DNA from 3 places in the Pseudarthrobacter sp. NPDC058196 genome. Region 3 is predicted to be linked to each of the others. Evidence: riboswitches for the same ligand, from Rfam matches in the RefSeq annotation. Region 3 holds a riboswitch; each other region holds the start of a gene.

Region 1 (10,213 bases), on a different contig from region 3:
CCACCGGGACAAGATCGCCCACCGGCGCAAAGAGGATGGCCGAATCCAGCGGGACGGGCGGCCGCCCGTAGGCGTCGCCGGCGTACTCGGCCCCCAGTTCCAATGCAAGTGATCGGGCCTCCTCCGACCGGGTCATGACGAACACGGAGGCGCCCTGCCTGATAGCCAGCTGCGCGGTGATGTGGGCGGAGCTGCCAAAGCCATAGATGCCAAGCCGGCCGCCAACCGGCAATGCAGCGCGTTTCAGGGCGCGGTACCCGATGATCCCGGAGCACAGCAACGGCGCTGCCTGCTCATCGGAAAAGGCGGGCGGGATCGGGTAGGCGAAGTCCTCGGCGACTGCCAACCGTTCGGCAAAGCCTCCATCCGTGTCCCACCCGGTGAACACAGGCGACAAGCACAGGTTTTCGTCGCCGCGGCGGCAGTACTCGCACCGGCCGCACACTCCGCCAAGCCAGGCGACGCCCACCCTGTCGCCGGCATGGAACCGTGAGCAGTCCCCACCTGTTTCGATGACGACGCCGACCGCCTCGTGCCCGGGGACCACGTGCGGATAGTGGGGTGCCAGGTCTCCTTCAGCGAGATGGAGGTCGGTGCGGCACACGCCGCAGACACTGACCTGCACCAGGAGCTCACGCGGCCGCGGCTTCGGCGTGTCCCGCTGCCCCTGAACCAGGGGATGCGTGGATATGGGGCCGGGGCCGCCTACCCACCATGCACGCACGGTGCGTCCCGTTCGGTGGCGGTTACTCGAAGCCGGCGCGGGTCGCGTCGTCCAACGGTGTCTGCCACAGCAGTGGTGCCGTCATGGTGAAGCGCCTGCCCGTGATGGACTCGGGCGTGATGCGGATGAAGTATTCCTTGCCCACGCCCTGCCAGGGGAAGAGCGCCCGCCGGATGTCGTCGAGGTCAGGTCCTGTTGGGGTTGTCTCTGCGGCTTTGCCCTTGACCACGACGCTCCATGCCAGGCCGAACTGGGAACTGACCGCGTCCGCCTCGAGGGCCACGACGGCGTCGGACTCGATGGCCTGCTGTTTGGTGCCGCCGCCAGTGCGGAAGACCAGAGTATGGCCGTCCACTTTGTAATTGACCGGAAAGACGTCAGGATGGCCATCCGCCGTGACGGCCAGGCGTCCCACCCCGGTCTGCGCGAGAAGCGACCAGCACTCTTCCGCATCGAGGATTTCAGCTGCAGGTACGTTTGGGTTCTCTGTCATAGGGCACAGCGTAGGGAAGTCGCCCGCCCCCGGAAAGGGCACAAAGGCCCGGCCTTGGCCGGACGACTGTGTAGCGGCTAGAGCCAATCGGCGGAGAAGTCCACCGGCGGCCACCACCGGGTGGGCGGCGTGACCGCAAACCGGCGGCCGGTGAGTTCGGTGGGGGAGATGGCGATCAAATGGTCCTTGATCCCGGTTTCCCACGGTTCACGGTCGGCGTCGCCTGCCGGCAGGCTCATCCGGGTTTCGTCGAACGGTTCCGGCTTGCCTTTGGCAACCACGCTCCACACCTCCGTGGCGTATGGATTGAGTCCGTCAACCTCCAGCGCTGCCACCGCCCCGCTCAGCAAGGCACGAAGCTTGTTTCCCGGCGCCGTCCGGAAGAACAGCGTCTCGCCGGAGACGGAAAAATTCACCGGAAAGATCTCGGGAATCTCGCCGTTGATGACCGCCAGCCGGCCGATATAGGAAGACCTCAAGTACTGCCAGCACGCATCAGCGTCCAATATTTCCGTAGGAGAGCCTGCCCGGGAACCAGTCATGGTACCGATCCTAGAGCCTGGGCGGTAACAGCGCACCGGTGGGAAGGGAATGCTGGACGGCCGGGTGGTGTTCACCGACGGCGTAGCAGCACCGGGACTGGAATCTGCCGCTGCGTCGTTGTCTTCCGTAAGGATCCGATGGAAACCTGCCACGGCCGGCAACGGCCGGGGGGCTGCACCGGGTGAACCCGCACGAGGGCTGGAGGTGCGCCATGGAGCAGGCGCGGAAAATCATGCCACCGGAGGACGACGACATCCTGGACTCGTACTCGCAGACGGTCATGCGGGTGGCGGCGACGGTGACGCCCCACGTGGCGGCGATCGAGATGACCGCCCAGCGCCGCAACGGGCGCGCCAGGGTGGGCGCAGGTTCCGCGGTGCTCTTCACCGAAGACGGCTACCTGCTCACGAATTCCCACGTGGTGGCCGGAACGCACCAGGGTTTTGCGGTCTTCGGCGACGGCGGCAGGATGGAACTCGAACTCGTGGGCACGGACCCGTTGTCCGACCTCGCGGTGGTCCACGGTTCGCGGCCCAAGGTGCCACCGGCCCAGTTCGGTGCGGCCGAGTCCCTCAGGGTGGGCCAGTTGGTGGTGGCGGTTGGAAACCCGCTGGGGCTGGCGGGATCAGTAACAGCCGGTGTGGTCAGTGGCCTGGGCCGGGCCATTCCGGTCTGGTCCGGTGGCAACAGGCGGGTCATCGAAGACGTCATCCAAACGGATGCGGCCTTGAATCCGGGCAATTCGGGCGGCGCACTGGCAGACACGCACTCGCGGATCGTTGGCATCAACACGGCAGTGGCGGGAGCAGGGCTCGGGCTCGCCATCCCCATTAACGCCACCACGCGCCGGATCATCGCTGCTTTGCTGGCGGACGGGAGGGTCCGCCGGGCCTACCTGGGCCTGGTGAGTACGCCCATCCAGCTCACTCCCAGCGCCGTCATCCGCACCGGGCGGCGCGAGGGGCTGCGCGTCGTGGAGGTACTGCCCGCGTCTCCGGCGGACAAGGCGGGGCTGGCGGCCGGGGACATCCTGTTGACGGCGGGAGGCCGCCCTGTCAGCAACGCCGAGAGCCTGCAGCGGCTCCTCTTTGCCGACGCCATCGGCCAGCCGCTCGATGTCGCCGTGCTGCGGGACGGCGCCGAAGTGCACCTCACCGCCGTTCCGGAGGAAATGACGGGCAACGGGACTCCGTAGGCACCGGGGTCGATGCGTCCGGAAGCGCTATGCGCCCGGGGCCGGCGCTTGGACGTCCGCGATGCCTGTGAAACGCGTCCCGACGCCGTCGTACTCGCCGCGGACGCAGCCGGGCTGTACTGGTGGGATCTCTTCGGGTGCGTGGTGCCCGCACACCACATAGGTGAAGTCCGGCCACCACTTCTTGGGCCGTGCCGCTTCCTCGTACCCGCATACGGCGCACTCCAGATGGACCCACACGGGCCGCTTTCCAGTCCGGTTGGCACGTGACTGCACCAGCCACGGGGGAGGATTGTCCAGGATGTCGCGGAGCTCGGACTCGGGCATCCACTTCGGCAGGCCATGGCGTTGTGCCATTTCAAGGGGTACATCAAGGGCTATTGCGGCGTCACGTCTGCTGATCATCACAGTCCACCATACGGGAGCCCGCCAAATCGGGCCGCTGCTCCGGACCCTCTCAGCCGGCTGTCCCGGCAACTCCGCTGGTCAGGGCAGGGCCAGGCTGCAGCCGGGGTGCGGGGCGTCGCTGGAAACCCACAATGCCGAGGCGATCTCATCGGCGAGGTCGTACTCCCGGGCGCCGCCGATCCGCACCACCAACGCACCGCCGAAAGGCCGCCGTCCCAGCACTTCCACGCCGGCGTCAAGCTCGATGTCCTGCGAGGCAAGGTAGCGGAGCAGCTCAGGGTTGTCGTCACTGATCCGGGTGATCCTGCCGGTATGGCCCTCGTCCAGCTCGGCGAGGAGGTGGGCGCGCGGCATCAGCACCTGGCCGTCCGCCGTGGGAATGGGGTCGCCGTGTGGATCCCGGCTGGGGTCCCCGAGCTTGGCGGCGACGCGCTCTATGAACGTGTCCGACACCGCGTGCTCCAGTTGTTCGGCTTCATCGTGCACTTCATCCCAGCTGTAGCCCAGGCGCTGCACGAGATAGGTTTCGATCAGCCGGTGGCGCCGCACCATTGCGAGCGCAAGCCGCAGGCCCGCATCGGTCAGCGTCACCGCGCTGTACGGTTTGTGGTCCACCAGGCCCTGGTCCTTGAGCTTGCGGACCATCTCGGACACTGACGAATTCGCCACCCCGAGCCGCTGGGCCAGTTGGGAGGACGTGATGGGCTTGTCCTGCCATTCCGTGAATGAATAGATGACCTTGACGTAGTCCTCAATGGAGGAGGATGGCGCGCTGGTCTTCACAGGCTCAAGCCTACCGGGTTCCCTGCCGTGGACGGGTCCGGGGAGCCTGCAGCGCCGGGCAAACCCATCCTGTTACGCCTTCCTGGCGCGCCACGCCAAGGTGAGGTAGGGAAGCTCGAGTTCCTGGTCCGGCCCGTAGCCGAGGTGGTCGTGGAGGTACCAGTCCAGGTTCGCCAGGACCTTGGCCCGGGCCGCCTCGCCTGCCCTCAGGTAATAGCTGCGGGACTTGGTCAGTTCCATCAGGTCGGTGGTGGTCACCTTGTCCTGCCAGTGGGTGACATGCCCTTCGAGCCCGGTGAATTCGGGCCCTACTACGGGCTTGTGGCCCGGGCGGTACACATCGCCGGCGTGCATGATCCGGGAGAGCCTGTGCACCCATGGCACCGAGGTATCCAGTTGGTTCCAGATGAGCCCGAGCGTTCCGTGTGGTCGCAGAATGCGGGAAAGTTCGGTGCTCGCCGGCAGCGCATCGCACCAGTGCCAGGCCTGGGCCACGCTGACGACGTCGAACGAGGCATCGGGCAGCCCCGTCGCCTCCGCGGTTCCCGCCACGGCCGTGGCAGCGAGGCAGTGCGCCGCCAGTTGGGCGAGCATGTCCGTGGAGGGGTCGACGGCGGTCACCTCCAGGCCCAGCTCCAGCAGCAGGGCGGTGAACTTTCCGGTCCCGGCACCAACATCGAGTGCGTCACGGGCCTGCGCGGGCACCAGCCACCGGGCTGATTCCGCGGGATATCCCGGCCTGACGCGCTGGTAGTGCTGTCCGCCGTCCCGGAAACTCCCGCCAAGTTCCCGCCGGCGCCCGTGATCAAGCTTGGGGCCACCCCGAACCACGCGTGGACTCCTTCAATTCCGACTGTTGGTGCCCCTCGAATTTACCGCATTATCTGCCGTGGAATGAGCTGGGGGGCCAGGAGCGGGAAGTGCCCGGTTAGTCGTCGATACACGGGGCCGCGCCGGCCGTTCCCGGCGTGTTGGGTGCCCAGTGCGGGTAGGTGCGCGAATCGTTGGCGGGCACCCAGCGGCCTGCGTCAACCACGTAGTCCCAGCCCAGGCCGCTGCTGCGCAGTGCGCGGATGCCGGCAAGGAGGCGCTCGGCATCCTCCAGCCGGGATCCGACGCCGAAACTCGCCCGGAGGGAACCGTTGGGCAGTCCCAGGCGCTTCAGCAACGGGTGGGCGCAGAAGCGTCCGTCGCGCAAGCCCACGCCGTGCTCGGCCGAGAGGTAGGCCGCCACCAGCCCGGCGTCGTAGCCTGCAACCGAGAAATTGACCACGCCGATGGTGTCCGTTTCCGGATTGGTGTCCTTGAAGATCTGGTGGACCGTGACGCTGTCGATACCCTGGAGGCCCTCCACCAGGAAGGAGCGGATGGCGGATTCGTGGGCGTGCCACCGGGCCTGGTCCAGTCCGGCGATCACTTCGGTGGCGCGGGCCAGGGTGGCTGCGCCGAGGACGTTGGGTGAGCCGCCTTCGTGGCGGGCCGGGCCGGTGGCCCAGCTGACGCCGTCGAGCCTTGCTTCCCTGACGGCGCCGCCCCCGGCCAGGTGGGGGACGCCGGCGTCCAGCCAGTCCGGACGTCCGACCAGGACGCCTGCGCCGAATGGTGCGTAGAGCTTATGTCCGGAGAACGCAAGATAGTCGACGTCGTCCGTGCTGATGTCCACCCGGCGGTGCGGCGCAAGCTGGGCGGCGTCCACGACGATCCGTGCGCCGTGCTGGTGCGCCAGGGTAGCCAAGGCCCGGATTGGGAGGATCTCGCCGGTGACGTTGGAGGCGCCGGTGACGGCCAGCAGGCTGACCCCGCCCTGCTCCAGTTCAGCGCGGACTGCCTCCAGCGTGCCGCTGACGGTGTCCGCGGCGACGATGCTGCGGTGCGGGACGCCCTGCCAGGGCAGGAGGTTGGCGTGGTGTTCGATGTCCAGGTAGAGGACGTCTCCGGCGGGGCGGCCGTCGGCCAGCGGCAGGCAGCCGGCCAGCAGGTTCAGGGAGTCGGTGGTGTTGCGGGTGAAGATGACCGAATCATCGGGGCGGCCTCCGACGAAGTCGCGGACAATGTTGCGGGCGTTTTCATACACGGAGGTGCTGATCTGTGATGCGTACCCGGCGCCCCGGTGGACACTCGCGTAATACGGGAGGATCTCGTTCAGGTATGCGGACACCACGGACAGTGCCGGGGCGGATGCACCGTAGTCGAGGTTCGCGTAGCGGACGTGGCCGCCGGAAATCAGGGGCGCCTGGATCTCCGCGCCTGTGACCGCGGCGAGGGGCCGGCCGGCAATGGCCTGGCGCGGATCCGGTGCGGCCGCGTTGGCGGTGGCGGGCTGGGGGGAGACGGTGGCAGTTGTCACAGAGACCTCACTTGGAACAGGACTCCGGCATGCTGGAATCCGCGCTTGCCGTATCCGCTCCGGACCGGCCTGGTCGTCACCCGGGGCACCCCACCGCGAATGGAGGGTTGCCGGCCAGCAAACCGGGGTTTTGCGCTGGCACTCGTGACCTGGATAAAAGCGTAGAACATGGACTGGCCAGGACTGAAGCCGCAGCAATTGTTAAGGGCTTTGTTACGTCCTGCCGAAGAAACAGCCGCGGACGCCCCCCAAAGGAGGCGTCCGGCGTCGTATTATTCGATTTTTTGCCGTCAGGGCGACTGCTGCAGCAGGTCGTCGAGGTCCGGGTTCAGCCGGTGCAGCACCTCTGAGTGCAGGATCGAGTTCGTGGCCAGGGCATTGCCGCCGAACGGTCCGTCCTCGCCTTCGAGGGAGGTGAAGCGGCCGCCGGCCTCTACCACGATCGGCACCAGGGCAGCCATGTCGTACAAGTTCAGTTCGGGTTCGCAGGCGATGTCCACCGAGCCTTCGGCCACCATGCAGTAGGACCAGAAGTCCCCGTAGGCCCGGGTCCGCCACACGTCCTCCGTCAGGCCCAGGAAGTCGTCAAGGTTTCCGCGTTCTTTCCAGCCCCCCAGGCTGGAATAGGAGAGGGAGGCGTCGGCCAGGTTGGAGACGTTGGAGACCCGAAGCCGGGTGGCGGCGGCCAGGGACCTGCCCATGTACGCCCCCATGCCCTTGGCCGCCCACCAGCGCTTGCCCAGTGCCGGCGCGCTGACGACACCCACCACGGGCTCGCCCTCATCCACCAGGGCGATCAGTGTGGCCCAGACCGGGACGCCGCGGACGAAGTTCTTGGTCCCGTCGATGGGATCGATGATCCAGCGCCGCGAGCCGTGGCCGGTGCTGCCGAATTCCTCGCCCAGGACTGCATCGCGGGGCCGGGAGCGGGAAAGCTGGCCGCGGATGGCCTCCTCGGCCGCCTTGTCGGCGTCGGTGACCGGCGTCAGGTCCGGCTTGGTCTCGACGTGGAGGTCCAGGGCCTTGAAGCGGCTCATCGTCTGGTCGTCCACGGAGTCGGCCAGGACGTGGGCCAGGCGCAGGTCATCGTTGTAACTCGAAGCGGGTTGGATCATGGTTCCAAACTACCGTCTGCGGGCGTTTCTGCCGGGAGAACGCGTCAGTTGACGCTGCCAAGCTCCTTGGTTTCCTGTGCTTCCATCCTCGGGTCGGCGCCGAGCAGCCGCCGCAGGGACGACAGGCGGGCGGCTCCGGTGGGGCCGGCGTGTCCGCCATCCACCCACTCGTCCAGCCCGCAGTTGACCGCCGTCGCGGTGTGCTTGCAGCCCCGTTCGCAGTTTTCGATGCCGGGGGAGAGGTCCGGGAACGAGCGGAGGATCCTGTCCGGGTCCACGTGCGCCAGGCCAAAGGAACGGATACCTGGAGTGTCGATGATCCAGCTGCCGGGCGGCGCGTCCGCCAGCCGAAGCGCCAGCGCCGAGGACGACGTGTGCCGGCCGCGCCCGGTCACGGCGTTGACGCCGCCAGTGGCCCGCTCGGCCCCCGTCAGCGCGTTTACCATGGTGGATTTGCCCACCCCGGAATGCCCCAGCATGACGGTGACAGTGCCGTCGAGATGCGCGCGGAGGGCAGCCACCGCAGCGCTGTCCAGCCGGGCGGAGAGGCCGTCGTCGGACCGCGCGTCAATCCCGGACGCCTGAGCGTCGGCGGTCTTGCTGATGATGACCGGGAAATCCAGGTGCGTGTAATTGGAGAGGAGCTCCGCGGGATCCTTCACGTCGGCCTTGGTCACCAGCAGGATCGGCTCGATCCCGGCGTCGTAGGCCGCCACCAGGGCGCGGTCGATGAAGCCGGTGCGGGGCTCGGGGTTGGCAGCCGCCACAACGATGACCAGCTGGTCCGCGTTTGCCACCACGGCGCGCTCCACGGGATCGGTATCGTCGGCGCTGCGGCGAAGGAGGGTGCGGCGGTCCTGGATCTTCACCAAGCGGGCCAAGGTGTCCGGGGCTCCTGAGACGTCCCCCACCAGGGAGACGAAGTCGCCGGCCACCACGGGATTGCGACGAAGCTCGCGGGCCCGTGCAGCGATGACCACCCGCTCATTGTCCGAGTCCTCGCCCACCACCGCGGTGTACCGGCCACGGTCCACCGTGATGATCCGGCCGGTCACGGCGTCATCGTGGCTGGGGCGGTCCTTGGTGCGGGGCCGGGAGCCTTTCTTGCTTGGACGGATCCTGACGTCCGATTCGTCCCAGGAATCAGTGCTCCGCGCCACTGCCGCGCCCTTCAGGTCCGTTTGCGGACGTGCCTTCCCGGGCCAGCATGCCTGCCCAAAGCTGGGGAAAATCGGGCATGGTCTTGGCTGTGGTGGCAATGTCCTCCACCTTGACGCCTTGCACGGCCAGTCCCAGGATTGCCCCGGCAGTGGCTATGCGGTGGTCCGCGTAGCTGTGCACGACGCCGGCGTGCAGCCGGGCGGGGCGGATGAGCAGTCCGTCCGGGGTTTCCTCGGCATCCCCGCCGAGCCGGTTGATCTCCGCCACCAAGGCGGCGAGCCTGTCTGTTTCGTGTCCTCGCAGGTGCGCGATTCCGGTGAGCCGGGAGGGCCCCGAGGCCAAGGCGCACAGCGCAGCCACGGTGGGGGCGAGCTCGCTGGTGTCCGCGAAGTCGCCACCCTTGATCTCCGGACCGCCGGTGACGGTCAGGACGCCGCCGGCCAGCGTGACGGTGGCGCCCATGCTGGTGAGGATGCTGCGCCACAGGTCGCCCACCTGCTGGGTTTCCGCCGGCCAGTTGGGGATCCGGACCGTACCCCGTGAAGCGAGCGCCGCCGCCAGGAACGGGCCCGCATTGGAAAGGTCCTGTTCGATCCGCTGGTCGAAGGCGCGGATCGGTCCGGGTGCCACCACCCAGTGGTTGGGAACAGAGTCGTCCACTGACACGCCTGCGCCGCGCAGGACCGCGACCGTCATGTTGATGTGGTCCAGGCTGGGAACCGGTTTGCCGACGTGCTCAAGGTGCAGGCCGTCGTCGAACCGTGCCCCCACGAGCAGGAGCGCGGAGACAAACTGGGACGAGGCGCTGGCGTCAATCACCAAGTGCCCGCCGCGGACTGAGCCTTGGCCCGCCACGACGAACGGGAGGGACGACGGGGTGCTGCCGTCTTCGGCTGAAACAGCGACACCCAAGGCCTTGAGGGCCTCGATGATGGTCCCCATAGGACGCTTGCGGGCGTGCGGGTCGCCGTCGAATACGCTGGCGCCGTTGCGGAGCGCCGCGAGCGGCGGAACGAACCGCATGACCGTACCTGCCAGCCCGCAGTCGATCCTGGTCAGCGTTGCCGGCGCCGACGCGGACAACGGAACCACATGGAGGTCGGGGCCGAAGCTTCCGTCTCCGGGCACCTCGGTGATCGTGGCGCCAAGCTGCCGCAGCGCATCGATCATCAGAGCTGAATCCCTGGAATGCAGGGGCGCCCGCAACCGGGACGGCCCGTCCGCCAATGCCGCCAGGACCAGGTACCTGTTGGTCAGGGATTTCGAGCCGGGCACCGTCACGGTGGCATTGATGGGCCGGGAAGCGAAAGGTGCGTCCCAGTGCTGGACAGGCGTTCCGGAAGCGTCCCGGGCGGCAGTTGCTGCGGTCATTCGTGCTTAGGCTCCCGTGGCGTGGTCGACGGCGCGGCGGACAGCCTTGTCCGCCTTGTGCAGCTTCTTGTTC
Region 2 (2,925 bases), on a different contig from region 3:
CGGAACGGGGCCTGGGACGAGAAGGCTCCCGGCAGTCGGGGAGCGGTTGGTACGTGCAGCAGCATGTTTGGCGTTCCGGCGCCGGCAGCTGTGATCGTTCCGGGAACGGCCGTTGACAGTACCTCATCGGCCACCTGGGCCGGGGTGAAGAGAGGGCGCTGGGAGAGGACCAGGGCCGCGGCTCCGGCGACGTGCGGTGCGGCCATGGATGTTCCGCTCAGTGTTGCGGTGGCCGTTGACGACGTATTCCAGGTTGAGGTGATGCCTACCCCCGGAGCGTACAGGTCCACGCATGGGCCAAAGTCGGAGAAGGACGCCTGCCGGTCCGAAGAGTCGCTGGCTGCCACGGTCATGGCGGACGGGGCGCGGGCGGGCGACGCGGTGCAGGCGTCCATGGCCGAATTCCCCGCGGCGACGATGACCGGGACACCGTCGTTGATGACGTTTTGGACTGCGGTGTCAAGGAGGCTGCTGCCCGGTCCGCCCAGGCTCATGTTGACCACCGCCGGCGCGCCCGCGGCATGGTCGCCGGCAACCCAGTCAAGTCCGGCGATGATGTCCGAGTAAAAGCCCGACCCGTCACAGGCCAGTGCCCTCACGGGCACGATGGTGGCGGATTTTGCCACTCCGTAGACGGTTCCGGCGATGATGCCGGAGACGTGGGTGCCGTGTCCATTGCAGTCACTTGTGCCGCCGCCGTCGGACAGGGCTGTCCAGCCTGCTGCAACGCGGCCGCCGAAATCCACGTTCGAGGCGAGGACTCCGGTGTCAACCACGTACGCGCGGACACCAAGGCCGGAACTGTCGTGCGTGTAGGAGCCGGACAAAGGCAACGCCTGCTGGTCGAGCCGGTCGAGGCCCCAGGGCGCCGGCTTCTCGGTGTCGGAAATCGTCGATACCGCGTCGGCCTCCACCGCCGATGCCCTGCCCGAACGGAGCAGTGCGGTCGCCTGCGCCGGGGTGGCCTTGATCGCCGCCCCCCGGAGCGCTTTCGTAAACGTGTGGTTGATCCCAATACCCTGGGCACGCAAATCCCGTGCCTCCGCTGGCACGTCGGCTCCCGGCGGGAACTGGACGAGGTAGCGGCCAGTTGCGCTTTCAGGAGCGGCAGCGGGCGAGGTGGGTGCCGCCGCCGGCGCCGAAGCCTGCGCCGGTGCACCGCTTGAGCAGAGGGCGACGACGGACAACAGTGCGGCGCCAACGGCCAGGCGCAAAGACTGGGGCAACGGAATCGGATTCCTTTTGTGCTCGGTAGGGGAAGATGCCGGATGATGTCTTCCGGCTTCCAAGGTATCCGAGCCAGGAAGTCTGGCGGCCAAAGCTCGGGCGATCCTGCGCATTATTTGTGGAACCTTGGAAAACCTCCGCATGACACTGCCATCGCGCACATCGCGGCAAGACCATGTTCGTCACAATGCTGTCCACGGCCGGAGCGATGTTCCTACACTGGGCGCAGGTCATGAGTGCCAGCGCCAAGCCCCGGCTCGCTGGCCGGCAACCCTCCATCCGCGGTGGGGTGCCCCGGGTGAGGACCAGGCTGTCCGGCAATGGCCGGAAAGCAAGCGCGGCCCGTGGTGCTCCCAGCATGCCGGGCCCATGTCATAGGAGACTGAGATGTCCAACGGATGGTCCTTCGAAACCCGCCAGATCCATGCAGGCCAGGAGCCTGACGGCGCCACCGGAGCCCGCGCCCTGCCCATCTACCAGACCACGTCCTTCGTGTTCCCGAGCGCCGAGAGCGCGGCCAACCGTTTTGCACTGGCTGAACTGGCTCCGATCTACACCCGCATTGGCAACCCCACCCAGGACGCGGTGGAGCAGCGGATCGCCAGCCTCGAAGGTGGCCTGGCCGCTTTGCTGCTGAGCTCCGGCCAGGCCGCGGAGACCTTCGCGGTCCTTAATATCGCCGAGGCCGGGGACCACATCGTGGCCAGCCCCAGCCTGTACGGCGGCACCTACAATCTTTTCGCCCATACCTTGAAGAAGTTCGGCATCTCGGTCACCTTCGTTGAAGATCCGGACAACCTGGACCAGTGGCGGGATGCCGTGCAGCCCAACACCAAGCTGTTCTTTGGGGAGGTGGTTTCCAACCCGCGCCAGGACGTCCTGGATATCGAAGGCATCTCCCAGGTGGCCCACGACGCCGGCGTTCCCCTGATCGTGGACAACACCCTGTCCACTCCCTACCTGATCCGGCCATTGGAGTGGGGTGCGGACATCGTGATCCACTCCGCCACCAAATACCTGGGCGGTCATGGCTCGGCCATTGCCGGCGTCATCGTCGACTCCGGCAAGTTCGATTTCGGCAAGGACCCTGACCGTTTCCCCGGCTTCAACACCCCGGATCCCACGTACAACGGGCTGGTCTACGCCCGGGACCTTGGCGAGGGCGGCGCACTGGGCGCCAACCTTTCCTACATCCTCAAAGCCCGTGTCCAGTTGCTGCGCGACCTCGGCTCGGCGGTCTCGCCCTTCAACGCCTTCCTGATTTCCCAGGGCCTGGAAACGCTGAGCCTGCGGGTGGAACGGCACGTTTCCAACGCCACGGAGGTGGCGCGCTGGCTGGAGAGAAGGGACGACGTCGAATCGGTCGCCTACGCGGGGCTGCCGTCCAGCCCCTGGTACGAACGCGGCCGCAAGTACGGCCCCAAGGGGACCGGCGCCGTCGTCGCCTTCAACCTTGCAGGCGGCGCGGAGGCGGGCAAACGCTTTGTCGACGCCCTGGAGCTGCACTCGCACGTAGCCAACATCGGTGACGTCCGCTCGCTTGTCATCCACCCGGCGTCGACCACCCACAGCCAGCTCTCGCCCGAGCAGCAGGTGGTGGCCGGGGTCAATCCGGGGCTGGTCCGGTTGTCTGTCGGCCTGGAGCACATCGACGACATCCTGGCCGACCTTGAGGCCGGTTTCCGCGCGGCCAAGGGA
Region 3 (10,213 bases):
ATCGCCGCCAACGCCCACGGGCAGACCATGATCCACGACTGGGTGTACGAGAACCGGGCCATCTACCTGACGGAGCTCAACCGGCTCGGCGCGCAGGTGCAGCTGCTGGACCCGCACCGGATCTACGTCAATGGACCCACCAAGTGGCGGGCCGCCGAGGTGGGCTGCCCGCCGGCGCTCCGGCCCGCTGCTTGCCTGCTGCTGGCCATGCTCGCCGCTCGGGGCGTCTCCGAGCTCCGCAACATCTACGTGATTGAGCGCGGCTACGAGGACCTGGCGGAGCGCCTGAATACCATCGGCGCCAAGGTGGAGTACTTCCAGGACTAGGCGTTCATGCTTCGTCATGATCAGCGGGGGCGCCCGGAATTTCCGGCCCCTGACGCAGAATGTTCGTATGCGTACTTTCGGCGTCGAGGAAGAACTCCTGATTGTTGATCCGGAGTCCGGAGAGCCGCTCGCCCTGGCGGACGCCCTCCTCGCCGGACACCGTGTAGCCGCGGACGATCTGCCGGTGGACCCGGACCTCCACCACTCCGGGAAGCAGGCGGATCACGACGACGAGATGGGCTTGAGTGCCGAGCTGAAGCTTGAGCAAATCGAGACGCAGACCAAGCCCTGCCTGGAGTCCGGGGCCCTGCTCGAGCAGATCAGGGCCGGCCGCGCCATGGCAAACCAGGCGGCCGACAAACATGGTGCCAGGGTGGCTGCGCTTGCCACGTCGCCGCTGGCATCCACCAGCCACACCACGCCGGACCCGCGCTACGCCAGGATGCTGGAACGCTTTGGCCTTACGGCGCAGGAGCAGCTGACCTGCGGTTTCCACGTGCACACGTATATCGAATCGCCGGAAGAAGGCGTGGCGGTCCTGGACCGGATCCGCGACAAGCTGGCGGTGCTGACGGCGTTGAGCGCCAATTCGCCGTACTGGAATGGCGTTCCCACCGGTTTCGAAAGCTACCGCACCCAGGCCTGGAACCGGTGGCCGACAGCCGGTCCGGCGGCGATCTACGGGACGTACCCCGCGTACCGGAGGGTGGTCACCCGGCTGCTGGACACGGGCGTGATGCTCGACGAGGGGATGCTGTATTTCGACGCGCGGCTTTCCCGCAACCACCCAACCGTGGAGGTGCGGGTGGCGGACGTCTGCCTCCGTGCCGAGGACGCAGCCCTGATCGCAGTGCTGGTCCGTGCCCTGGTCGAATCAGCCAGCCGGGAATGGCGCGAGGGCGTGGATCCGGCGCCCGTGCCTACGGTCCTGTTGCGGATGGCGTCGTGGCAGGCCAGCAGTTCGGGACTCAGCGGCGAGCTCCTGGACTTTGGGAACTTCCGCCCGGCCCCGGCCGCGGACGTTGCCCGTTCCCTCGTGGATTACCTGGCGCCCGTCCTGCAGGAACAGGGCGAACTTGCCTTGGCCCGGCAAGGCGTGGAGCACATCATCGCCCGCGGTACAGGGGCCGCCGAACAGCGCCGGGCCCGCGACAGGGCGCTGGCCGGACCGCCTCCCGAGGATATGGGTTTCGGTGCAGTGGTCCGGCACGCCGTGGACGTCACCATGCGCGGTGCCCTGGATCTTTCAGACGTCGAAGACACCCCGGAACTCCTGCGGGTCCGCCAGGCCTGACGCTTTAGATCTGCTTCAGGGCCTGTTCCAGGTCGCGGATGAGGTCGTCCGCGTCCTCGAGTCCCACGGAGAGCCGGACCACGCCGTCGCTCAGGCCAATGGCGGCCCGCCCCTCCGGGCCCATGGCGCGGTGCGTGGTGGTGGCCGGGTGCGTGATCAGGGACTTCGAATCGCCGAGGTTGTTGGAGATGTCGATGATCCGCAGCCCGTCCAACAGGGCGAAGGCGGCCTCCTTGGCGGAGCGTCCGCCCGATGGCGCCAACTCGAGGGTGAGGACCGTGCCGCCGGCACTCATCTGCTTCGCCGCCAGCCCATACTGCGGGTGCGACTTCAGCAGCGGGTACTTCACCCAGCTCACGGCAGGCTGCTCCTCAAGCCATTCGGCGAGCCGCAGCGCGGTGGCCGAGGAGTGCCGGACGCGCAGGCTCATGGTTTCCAGGCCCTTGGTCAGGACCCAGGCGTTGAACGCCGAAAGCGCCGGACCGGTGTGGCGCATCAGCTGCTTCACCGGGCCGTCGATGAACTCCTTGGTGCCCAGGATAGCGCCGCCAAGGACCCGGCCCTGCCCGTCGATGTGCTTGGTGCCGGAGTACACGATCACGTCCGCGCCGAGGTCCCCGCAGCGCTGCAGCAGGGGAGTGGCGAAGACGTTGTCCGCGACCACCTTGGCGCCGGCGGCATGGGCGAGTTCGCTCACCGCCGCGATGTCCACGATTTCCTGCATCGGGTTGGACGGGGATTCGAAGAAAACGGCGGTGGTGGGCGTGGACAGGGCCTCACGCCACTGGTCCAGGTCCGGGCCGTCGACGAAGACCGTCTCCACACCCCACCGGGGAAGGATCTCATTCAGGATCACGAAGCATGACCCGAACAGTGAGCGGGCGGCCACCACGCGGTCGCCGGCGGCGAGCAGCGCGCCCAGGGCGGTGAACACCGCGGACATGCCCGACGCCGTCGCGAAGCACGCTTCGGTGCCTTCCAGCAGCCTGAGCCGTTCCTGGAAGGTGGCCACGGACGGGTTGCCGTAGCGCGAGTACACAAAGCGCTCGTCCTCGCCGGTGAAGGCGCGTTCGGCCGCCGCCGCGGACTCGTAGACGAACCCGGAGTTCAGGAAGATGGCCTCGGAGGTTTCCTGGAAGTTGGTGCGGTCCAGGCCGCCGCGGACAGCTTGGGTATCGGGGTTCCAGCCGGGGGCATCTTGGTTGAAAGTCACTTAGTTCTTTCCGAGGTTGGTGGGCAGGCCGCGGTTCTTCCAGCCGTTGACGGTCCGTTCGCCGTAGCGGTCCGGTTCTCCCTCGAAGCCCTCCAACACGTTGTACGAGGTGAAACCGGCCTGGGTGGCCGCAACGGCGGCGGCGATGGAGCGCTGGCCCGAGCGGCACAGGAACACCAGCTCCGCGCCGGGGTCCTCGGGCGCCTGCTCCTTGAGGTCCTTCACGAAATCGGGGTTGGGGATGCCGCCGGGGAAGGTCCACTGGATGAACAGGGGATCGTTGTCCGTTGCCTTGGTGTCCGGAATGCCGATGTGGGCCCATTCGCCTTCCGTGCGGACATCCACCAGGATGGCGCCCTGCTCCAGCTTGGCCCACGCTTCCTGCGGCGTGAGGTCGCCTGCGTAGCTCATGCGTGGCCCTCGCCGTCGAACTCGCCTTCCAGGTCGTCAACGGCCGTGGCCACTGCGGCGTCCGCCGAGGCGATTGCGGCCGGGAGGACAACTGCCTGGGCCACGATGACGCTGCTGCCGTTGAAGGTGGCCGCCGGGCTGCCGTGCAGGACGTAGCCGTCCGCGAGGGCGGCCGAGATCCGCTCACAGAAGGAGCGGTCGTCCGGGCCCGTAATCAGGCGGTAGGACAATTTTTCGTCAGGGGCGGGTGCGTCAGACACGACGGATCTCCTTCTTTCACGCTTGCAGCTCGAATCGGTCGATATGCCAAGTATTCACCTGAGGCACCCCGCCGCGAGAGGAGGGTTGCCGACCGGCCAGTCAGGGCTTAACACCGGTACTCATTACTCCCCAAAAACGTAACACCTGGCGCGCCAAGCCGCACGGCCGCCGTCGTCATGTTCCGTAATTGAGAGCTCGCGACCACCGCGTCACGGGAACGCGGCAAGGCGGCCGGACCGATAAAGTTTCTACCGGGGGCGCCGCCCTGCCGTGACAGTGGGAGTACCGGGGGGTCTTGCCAGCATGCGAGCTGCTACATCGCACCACCAGGCCGGCCGTCGTCGTGCCCGTCATCGTGCCCTCCGGGCCGTCCTCGCCGTCGTCGTTGTCCTCCTGGCCCTTCTGGCGCCTGCCGGTGCGTCGCAGGCGGCCTCCGCAGTACCGGACCAGGGCAAGCCCTGGCTGGGTGCCGTCCTTGAATGGGGCGAGGATACTGCCGCTGGATTCTCCGACCGGCTGGGGGCGAGCCCGGCCGTGTTTGGCCACGACATCGCCTTTCCGTTCCGCGACTCGGACCGGAACAACATCGAGGGTTTCCTGCAGCAGGCCGCGGCCAAGGGCGCCCACGCCATGCTCACCGTGAAGCCCACCATGCCGCTGGAGCAGATCGGTGCCACCGAAGCGGAAGCCTTTGCCGGCAAGGTCCGCAACCTGACCTCCGGGTTCAAGGGCCGGCTGTTGATCCGGTTTGCCCCGGACATGAATTCGAGCTGGGTGGCCTGGGGCCAGCAGCCGGCCGCCTACCGGGCGGCCTTCAAGGCCGTCGCGGCAGCGGTCAGGAAGGACGACGGCGGCCGGGCCGCCATGGTCTGGGCGCCTTACCTGGGCAAGGACTATCCCTTTGACCGGAACCGGAATGCGCCGAAACCTGGGAGTGACGGCTTCGCGCTCCTGGACACCAACGGCGACGGTGCCTGGAACGGCTCCGACGCCGCCTACGCCCCGTACTATCCCGGCGACGACGCCGTGGACTGGGTGGGCCTCACTGCGTACCATGACGACACCGCCGGCGGGGCTGCCGTCAACACCGTGCCGCGCGCCGGTGAGCTGCAGGAGATGCTGACCGGCTCCGGCAGCGAAAACTTCTATGGCACCTACGCGGAGGGGCGCAAGAAGCCGTTCCTGCTCCAGACCTCGGCGTTCTACGGCCCTGCCGCGGCCGGACCGCCTGAGGCAGACATCAAGGTGGGCTGGTGGGACCAGGTGGTGGGTACAGCCACCTCGGCCGCTTTCGCCCGGACGGCGGCTGTGGTGTGGGACGAGCGCACCAGCACCAGGGATACCGGCGTGGCCAGCATCGACTGGCTGCTCACCGGAAACCCCAGCATCGCCAAAGCTGCGCTGGACCGGCTGAAGTCCTCTCCGGTGGTAACCGGACCGGTCACCGACGTGGCCGCGGACGGAGCGTACGTCCGGGCCAACACCCTGTCCGGGGCCGCCGTCTGGACCCTTGCCGTGGCGATGGCCATCCTCCTGGCGGCGTTGTGGCAAATTCCCCGCCGCGTCACCGCCGCTGCCGCGTGGAGCTACCAGGACCCGGGCAGCAGGGACTCGCGCGTGGATTTGCTGCGCGGGATGGCCATTGTCTTCGTGGTGGTCAACCACCTGGGCCTGGTATCGCTGTTCCAGCTGCTCACGCAGGAGGCCGTGGGCTTCGTATCGGGGGCCGAACTGTTCGTGCTCTTTTCCGGCCTGGTGGTGGGCATGGTCTATGGGCCAAAGGCCAGGGAAGATTTTGGCAAGGTGGTGGACCTCACCTCCCGCCGCGCGGGGAAACTCTACGTCACCGCGCTGGCGGTGCTGATCGGCGTCTTCCTCATCGCGCAGCTTCCGTTCTTCCACACCGAGGCCCTGACCACCTTCGTGGACCAGGGAACCGGCGGGGCCGGTCACAACGGCGCCGGCCGGACCTACGACCTCTACGCCGGGATGTCATCGCTGTTCCAGTTCCCGGTGCCGCCCCAGGTGCTGCCGGCCATCCTGCTGCTGCAGTTCGGGCCATGGCAGTTCAACATCATGGGCCTGTACGTGGTGCTTCTCCTGGCCAGCCCGCTGATCCTTGCGCTGCTGAACCGCGGGAAGGCCGTGTGGGTCCTGGCGGCGTCGCTCGCGGTGTACGCCGTGGGCGCCGGAACCAGGTTCCGGATCCTGCCGTCCCAGTTCGAGGACTCGTTCCCGCTGCTGGTCTGGCAGGTGCTGTTCGTGCTCGGGCTGGTGGTGGGATACCACCGGCGCAGCATCATCGCGTGGTTGTCGGCGCATGCCTGGGTGGTGGCGGCCTGCACGGTCGCCGCATTCGGCCTGGCTTTCCTGTCCTGGGGCAACCCGTACCTGGCCAACAACTACGACGTCCGGCTGGCGCTGATGCCAGACGCCACGTACCGGGGCATGTATGACGCCCTCTTTGGCCGGACCTACCTGGCGCCAGGGCGCCTGCTCAACGTCGTCGTCCTGGTGGTGGCGGCCTACGCGTTCCTCAGCGCCTACTGGAAACCGGTGGAGCGGGCGCTGGGCTGGTTCCTGATCCCGCTCGGCCGCGCAACGCTCTACGTCTTCATCATGCACGTGGTGCTGATCGCCGTCGTGGCCAATATCCCCGCTCTCCAACAGGAGAGCATCTTCCTCAACACTGCGGCCTACGCCGTGGTGCTGGGCCTGCTGTGGCTGATGGTCCGCACCAGGTTCCTGTTCCGGATCATTCCCACCTAGGCCGGTGGCCAGGGCATGAAAAATGCTGCGGCACGGTTGGTGCCACAGCATTTACGTCATTGCCAGGAAATGACGGGGAAGGCCCCGCAGTCCCGGTGTCTTAGACCAGTTCGGGATACGAGGACACGATGTAGTCGGCGGCTGCCGCACCTTTCATGCGCAGGCCCTTGCGGCTGCCCGGCAACCTGGCCTTCATCGCTGACCAGAACGTCGTTTCCGTACCCGGCAGGTGCTGGTTGATGAAGCACCAGCTCATGTACAGGCCGTAAAAGCGGTCGCGTTCCAGTGTGGACTCGGACGTCTGGTCGAAGTAGGTGGCGTCTTGGAGAAAGAGATCAAACTGGGAATGTGCCATGAGGGCGTCCCTTCGCTAAGTGCGTGGCGCCGCCGTTCGGCTACAGCAGCGAACCTCGATGCCCTGCACTGGTGGCAATCGGGTCCATAGATTAATCCTGTGAAAGAAACCGGGATTATCAGCGCCGTCAACGCCTGTCTACACTGTAGACTTTACCCGTAGACTACATATGAGGCAACCCTCTCGAATGATCTCGGGTCAGTTGTCCGCAGCGAGGACAAATCCATGACTTCCCCCAATCCTTCCGGTACCGGCAAGGTCAAGGCCCGGCTCAGCAGGGACATCGTGCTGGCAAAAGCGCTGGAAATGGTGGATGCAGAAGGGCTCGACGCTTTGACCATGCGCCGCCTGGGCCAAGAGCTTGGCAGGGACCCGATGAGCCTTTACCGCTACGCGGAAAATCGGGCCGCGTTGCTCGATGGGGTTTCTGAGCTGGTGCTTGACCAGCTCACCATCCATCAGGATGATCCGGACTGGAAGGCGCAGTTGCGGGCGATCGCCCACAACCTGCGGGCGCTGGCCCTCCAGCATCCCAACGTGGTGCCCCTGCTGGTGACCCGGCCCCTCTCCACGCCGCTTGGCTTGCGTCCGCTGGGCACTCTGCGTCCGCTGGAGAAGATCCTTTCCCTGCTGGTGTCAGCCGGATTCGAACCGTCCGACGCGCTGCACGTCTACCGCGTGTACTACGGCTTCCTCTACGGCCACATCCTCAACGAACTGCAGGAGTTCGTGGTGGACCCCGAAGAGAACGAGGTGCTGCTCCGGCTGGGGCTCCACCGCCTGCCCGCCAAGGAATTTCCCAAGCTGCGGGCGTTGGCGCCGGCACTGTCAGATTACGACGGCGCCAACGAGCTCGACCAGGGGCTCACCATCCTGCTGTCCGGGCTGGAAGCACAGCTTTCCCGGCAGGCTGCTGCAGTACAGCCCGGTTAGCGCGGAAGCGGCAAGCGGCGCACTATTCGAACGAAGCCCGGCGGCGGTCCTGCACGCGGGTGTTCCAGACGTCCGGCCGGTTGACCTGGAACCTGCGTCCGGTCAGGGCCTTGGCGTTCAACCGGACATAGTTGGCCTTTTCGCCAGGCTGCCACGGTTCCAGGCCCAGGCCGTCCACCTGGTCCTTGACCGCCTGGTCCTCGATGATCCCGGTATCGCCGCGCACCACCACGCTCCATGCCAATTCGGTGGCGGGGTCGTAGCCATCGATCTCCAGCGCGGCCGGCCGCTCCATTTTGGCGCCCCAGAGCTTGGAGCCGGGCGCGGTGCGGAAGACGATGCTGCGCAGATGGACGATGTAGTTCACGGGGAAGATTTCGGGATGCTCATCCACCACGATGGCCAGCCTGCCCACGGTGTCATTGGCGAGGAGTTCCCAGCAGTCGTCAAAGGAGAGGTTTTCGATCGGCAGCTTGTGCGAGTCCATGGTCCACACCTTACGGGTGAAGCCCGGAGGGCAAAAGGGGCCGGTGGCCCTGTTGCGCGGTTACTGGATCCCGGCGAAAAGCCCGCTCAGCTCGGCAGTCAGTTCCTTTTGCACGGCCGGGGTGCCGATCTCCTTGCCGTCGATCCGGTTCACGGGGGCCAGCAGGCGGACGCTGGAGATCAGCCAGACCGCATCCGCGTCCAGCAGGTCGCGGGGCTCCAGCGGGCCATACCCGAGTTCCCAGCCCGCCGCCTTGGCCGCCGCGAAGAGGGCTCCCTGGGACGTTCCGGGCAGGATGCCGCTGTCCAGCTGTGGCGTGATGAGGCGCTTGACTTCACGGCCGTCGTCGGACTTATCCACGTGTGCCAGCAGCACGGTGGAGGTGGGGCCTTCCAGGACGCGGCCGTCGGAAGACACGAAGATGACGTCGTCCGCGCCCTGCTTGTGGGCGTGCCGGAGGGCTGCCATGTTGACGGCGTAGGACAACGTCTTGGCACCCATGAGCAGCCACGGGGCCCGTTCGGCCACGTCGCTGTCGTAGCCCCTGTCCAGCAGGATCACGTCGATGCCGGTTTCCCGCTGGCGGCGGCCCGCTGCTCCGGCAGGTGAGACCTGCACCCAGGCCGTGGGGGTGGGGGCGCCCTCGACGCCGCGGGTGACCACGAGCTTGACCACCAGTTCGTCGGCGTCGGCCTCCGACGGCGGGTTCGCGGCGCGGTGCCGGGCAACGGCGGCCGCAATGGCGCGCTGCCACGCGTCCTGCTCCGGAATCCCAAGGTCCAGCGCGCGGGCGGAGCCTGCAAGCCGGTCCAGGTGGGCCTGCACTTTCCGGACCGTTCCACCCACGGCCAGCATGGTTTCGAAGATGCCGTCACCCCGGGTGACGCCCAGGTCCGTGACCAGGAGCTGCGGTTTGGCGGCGTCGGCCACCCTGCCGTCAGGGTAGGCAGGGTCGAGGAAAACGAGAACCACGGGGGCTGGAGAGCTCATGGCACCAGCTTAGTGCGGCGGCGCCGCTAAGCTGGGCGGAGTGCGCCGGCCGGAACCGTCCTCCGGAGCCCGATCTCCGGGAGTTATTGACGTGTTGTGGCCTTTTTCGCTTGCCGGCACCGCGCCGACGTGGGTTGTGGTGCTCCTGGGCTTTGCCGACCTGGTGATCAGGATCCTTGCCCTGGGAATCATCCCCGGCAACAGGCGCCCCACCACGGCCATGGCCTGGTTGCTGGGGATCTTCTTTATTCCGTTCGTGGGCATCGTCCTGTTCCTGCTGTTCGGCAACTTCCAGCTGTCCAGCCGCCGACGGGCGCAGCAGGAACTGGTGAACGACCGCGTGCGGGCAGGCATCAGCGCCCTCTCGGACGCGGAAAGCGACTACCCCGGCCCGGAATGGGTGAAGTCCGCCGCTGAGCTCAACCGCACGCTGGGATCACTGCCCATGGTGGACAACAACTCCGTGGACCTGATCCCCGGGTACCCGGACTCCATCCTGGCCATGACACAGGCCGTGCGGAAGGCAAAGAAGTTCGTCAATGCCGAGTTCTACATCATGAGCTCGGACCACGTCACCAACGACCTGCTCACTGCCATGGAGGAAGCCGCCGAACGGGGCGTGGAAGTGCGGCTCCTCTTCGACCACATCGGCACCCTCCGCATCAAGGGCTACCGGAATCTGCTCAAGCGCCTCCGGGCAGGCAAGATCCAGTGGCGCCGGATGCTCCCGCTCCTGCCCATCCACGGCCAGTGGCGCCGGCCGGACCTGCGCAACCACCGCAAGATCATGGTGGTGGACGGCGAGATCGCGTTCACGGGGTCGCAGAACCTGATCGAGCCCTCCTACAACAATCCCCGGCACCGCAAGGCCGGACGCGAGTGGGTGGAGCTGATGGCATGCTTGCGCGGCCCCATCGTCACCACGCTCAACGTCGTCTTCGCCACCGACTGGCTGAGCGAGACCGATGAGTCACTGGAGCACCAGCTGCAGTTGCCGGCCAACCCGGAACCCGGAAACGTCACGGCCCAGGTGGTGCCCAGCGGCCCCGGGTTCATCACGGAGAACAACCTGCGGCTCTTCAACACGCTCATTTACTCCGCGCAACACCGCATCTCCATCTGCAGCCCGTACTTCGTCCCGGACGATTCCCTGCTCTATGCCATCACCACCGC

Evidence for each region. Region 3 has a riboswitch for S-adenosylmethionine ahead of ACFVVC_RS08770 (DUF1737 domain-containing protein). Riboswitches for the same ligand answer to the same signal wherever they lie in the genome.
Region 1: another riboswitch for S-adenosylmethionine. It lies ahead of ACFVVC_RS06005 (aminotransferase class V-fold PLP-dependent enzyme); the one in region 3 lies ahead of ACFVVC_RS08770 (DUF1737 domain-containing protein).
Region 2: another riboswitch for S-adenosylmethionine. It lies ahead of ACFVVC_RS13395 (bifunctional o-acetylhomoserine/o-acetylserine sulfhydrylase); the one in region 3 lies ahead of ACFVVC_RS08770 (DUF1737 domain-containing protein).

What each region holds. Positions count from the first base shown of each region.
Region 1 is NZ_JBHVVN010000003.1:202,191-212,403, reverse strand. It holds gene ACFVVC_RS06040 (zinc-dependent alcohol dehydrogenase family protein) at 1-724, opposite strand, end outside; gene ACFVVC_RS06035 (pyridoxamine 5'-phosphate oxidase family protein) at 747-1,217, opposite strand; gene ACFVVC_RS06030 (pyridoxamine 5'-phosphate oxidase family protein) at 1,295-1,759, opposite strand; gene ACFVVC_RS06025 (S1C family serine protease) at 1,972-2,955, shown strand; gene ACFVVC_RS06020 (hypothetical protein) at 2,983-3,360, opposite strand; gene ACFVVC_RS06015 (metal-dependent transcriptional regulator) at 3,442-4,146, opposite strand; gene ACFVVC_RS06010 (class I SAM-dependent methyltransferase) at 4,219-4,977, opposite strand; gene ACFVVC_RS06005 (aminotransferase class V-fold PLP-dependent enzyme) at 5,075-6,493, opposite strand; SAM riboswitch class IV at 6,530-6,643, opposite strand; gene hisN (histidinol-phosphatase) at 6,784-7,608, opposite strand; gene rsgA (ribosome small subunit-dependent GTPase A) at 7,653-8,768, opposite strand; gene aroA (3-phosphoshikimate 1-carboxyvinyltransferase) at 8,752-10,140, opposite strand; gene ACFVVC_RS05985 (DoxX family protein) at 10,147-10,213, opposite strand, start outside.
Region 2 is NZ_JBHVVN010000008.1:169,864-172,788, reverse strand. It holds partial or broken gene ACFVVC_RS13400 (S8 family peptidase) at 1-1,226, opposite strand, end outside; SAM riboswitch class IV at 1,456-1,571, shown strand; gene ACFVVC_RS13395 (bifunctional o-acetylhomoserine/o-acetylserine sulfhydrylase) at 1,615-2,925, shown strand, end outside.
Region 3 is NZ_JBHVVN010000005.1:125,408-135,620, forward strand. It holds gene ACFVVC_RS08750 (UDP-N-acetylglucosamine 1-carboxyvinyltransferase) at 1-327, shown strand, start outside; gene ACFVVC_RS08755 (glutamate--cysteine ligase) at 395-1,621, shown strand; gene ACFVVC_RS08760 (O-succinylhomoserine sulfhydrylase) at 1,626-2,834, opposite strand; gene ACFVVC_RS08765 (rhodanese-like domain-containing protein) at 2,835-3,245, opposite strand; gene ACFVVC_RS08770 (DUF1737 domain-containing protein) at 3,242-3,505, opposite strand; SAM riboswitch class IV at 3,519-3,633, opposite strand; gene opgC (OpgC domain-containing protein) at 3,810-6,275, shown strand; gene ACFVVC_RS08780 (hypothetical protein) at 6,376-6,630, opposite strand; gene ACFVVC_RS08785 (TetR/AcrR family transcriptional regulator C-terminal domain-containing protein) at 6,856-7,563, shown strand; gene ACFVVC_RS08790 (pyridoxamine 5'-phosphate oxidase family protein) at 7,586-8,050, opposite strand; gene ACFVVC_RS08795 (aminodeoxychorismate lyase) at 8,111-9,040, opposite strand; gene cls (cardiolipin synthase) at 9,132-10,213, shown strand, end outside.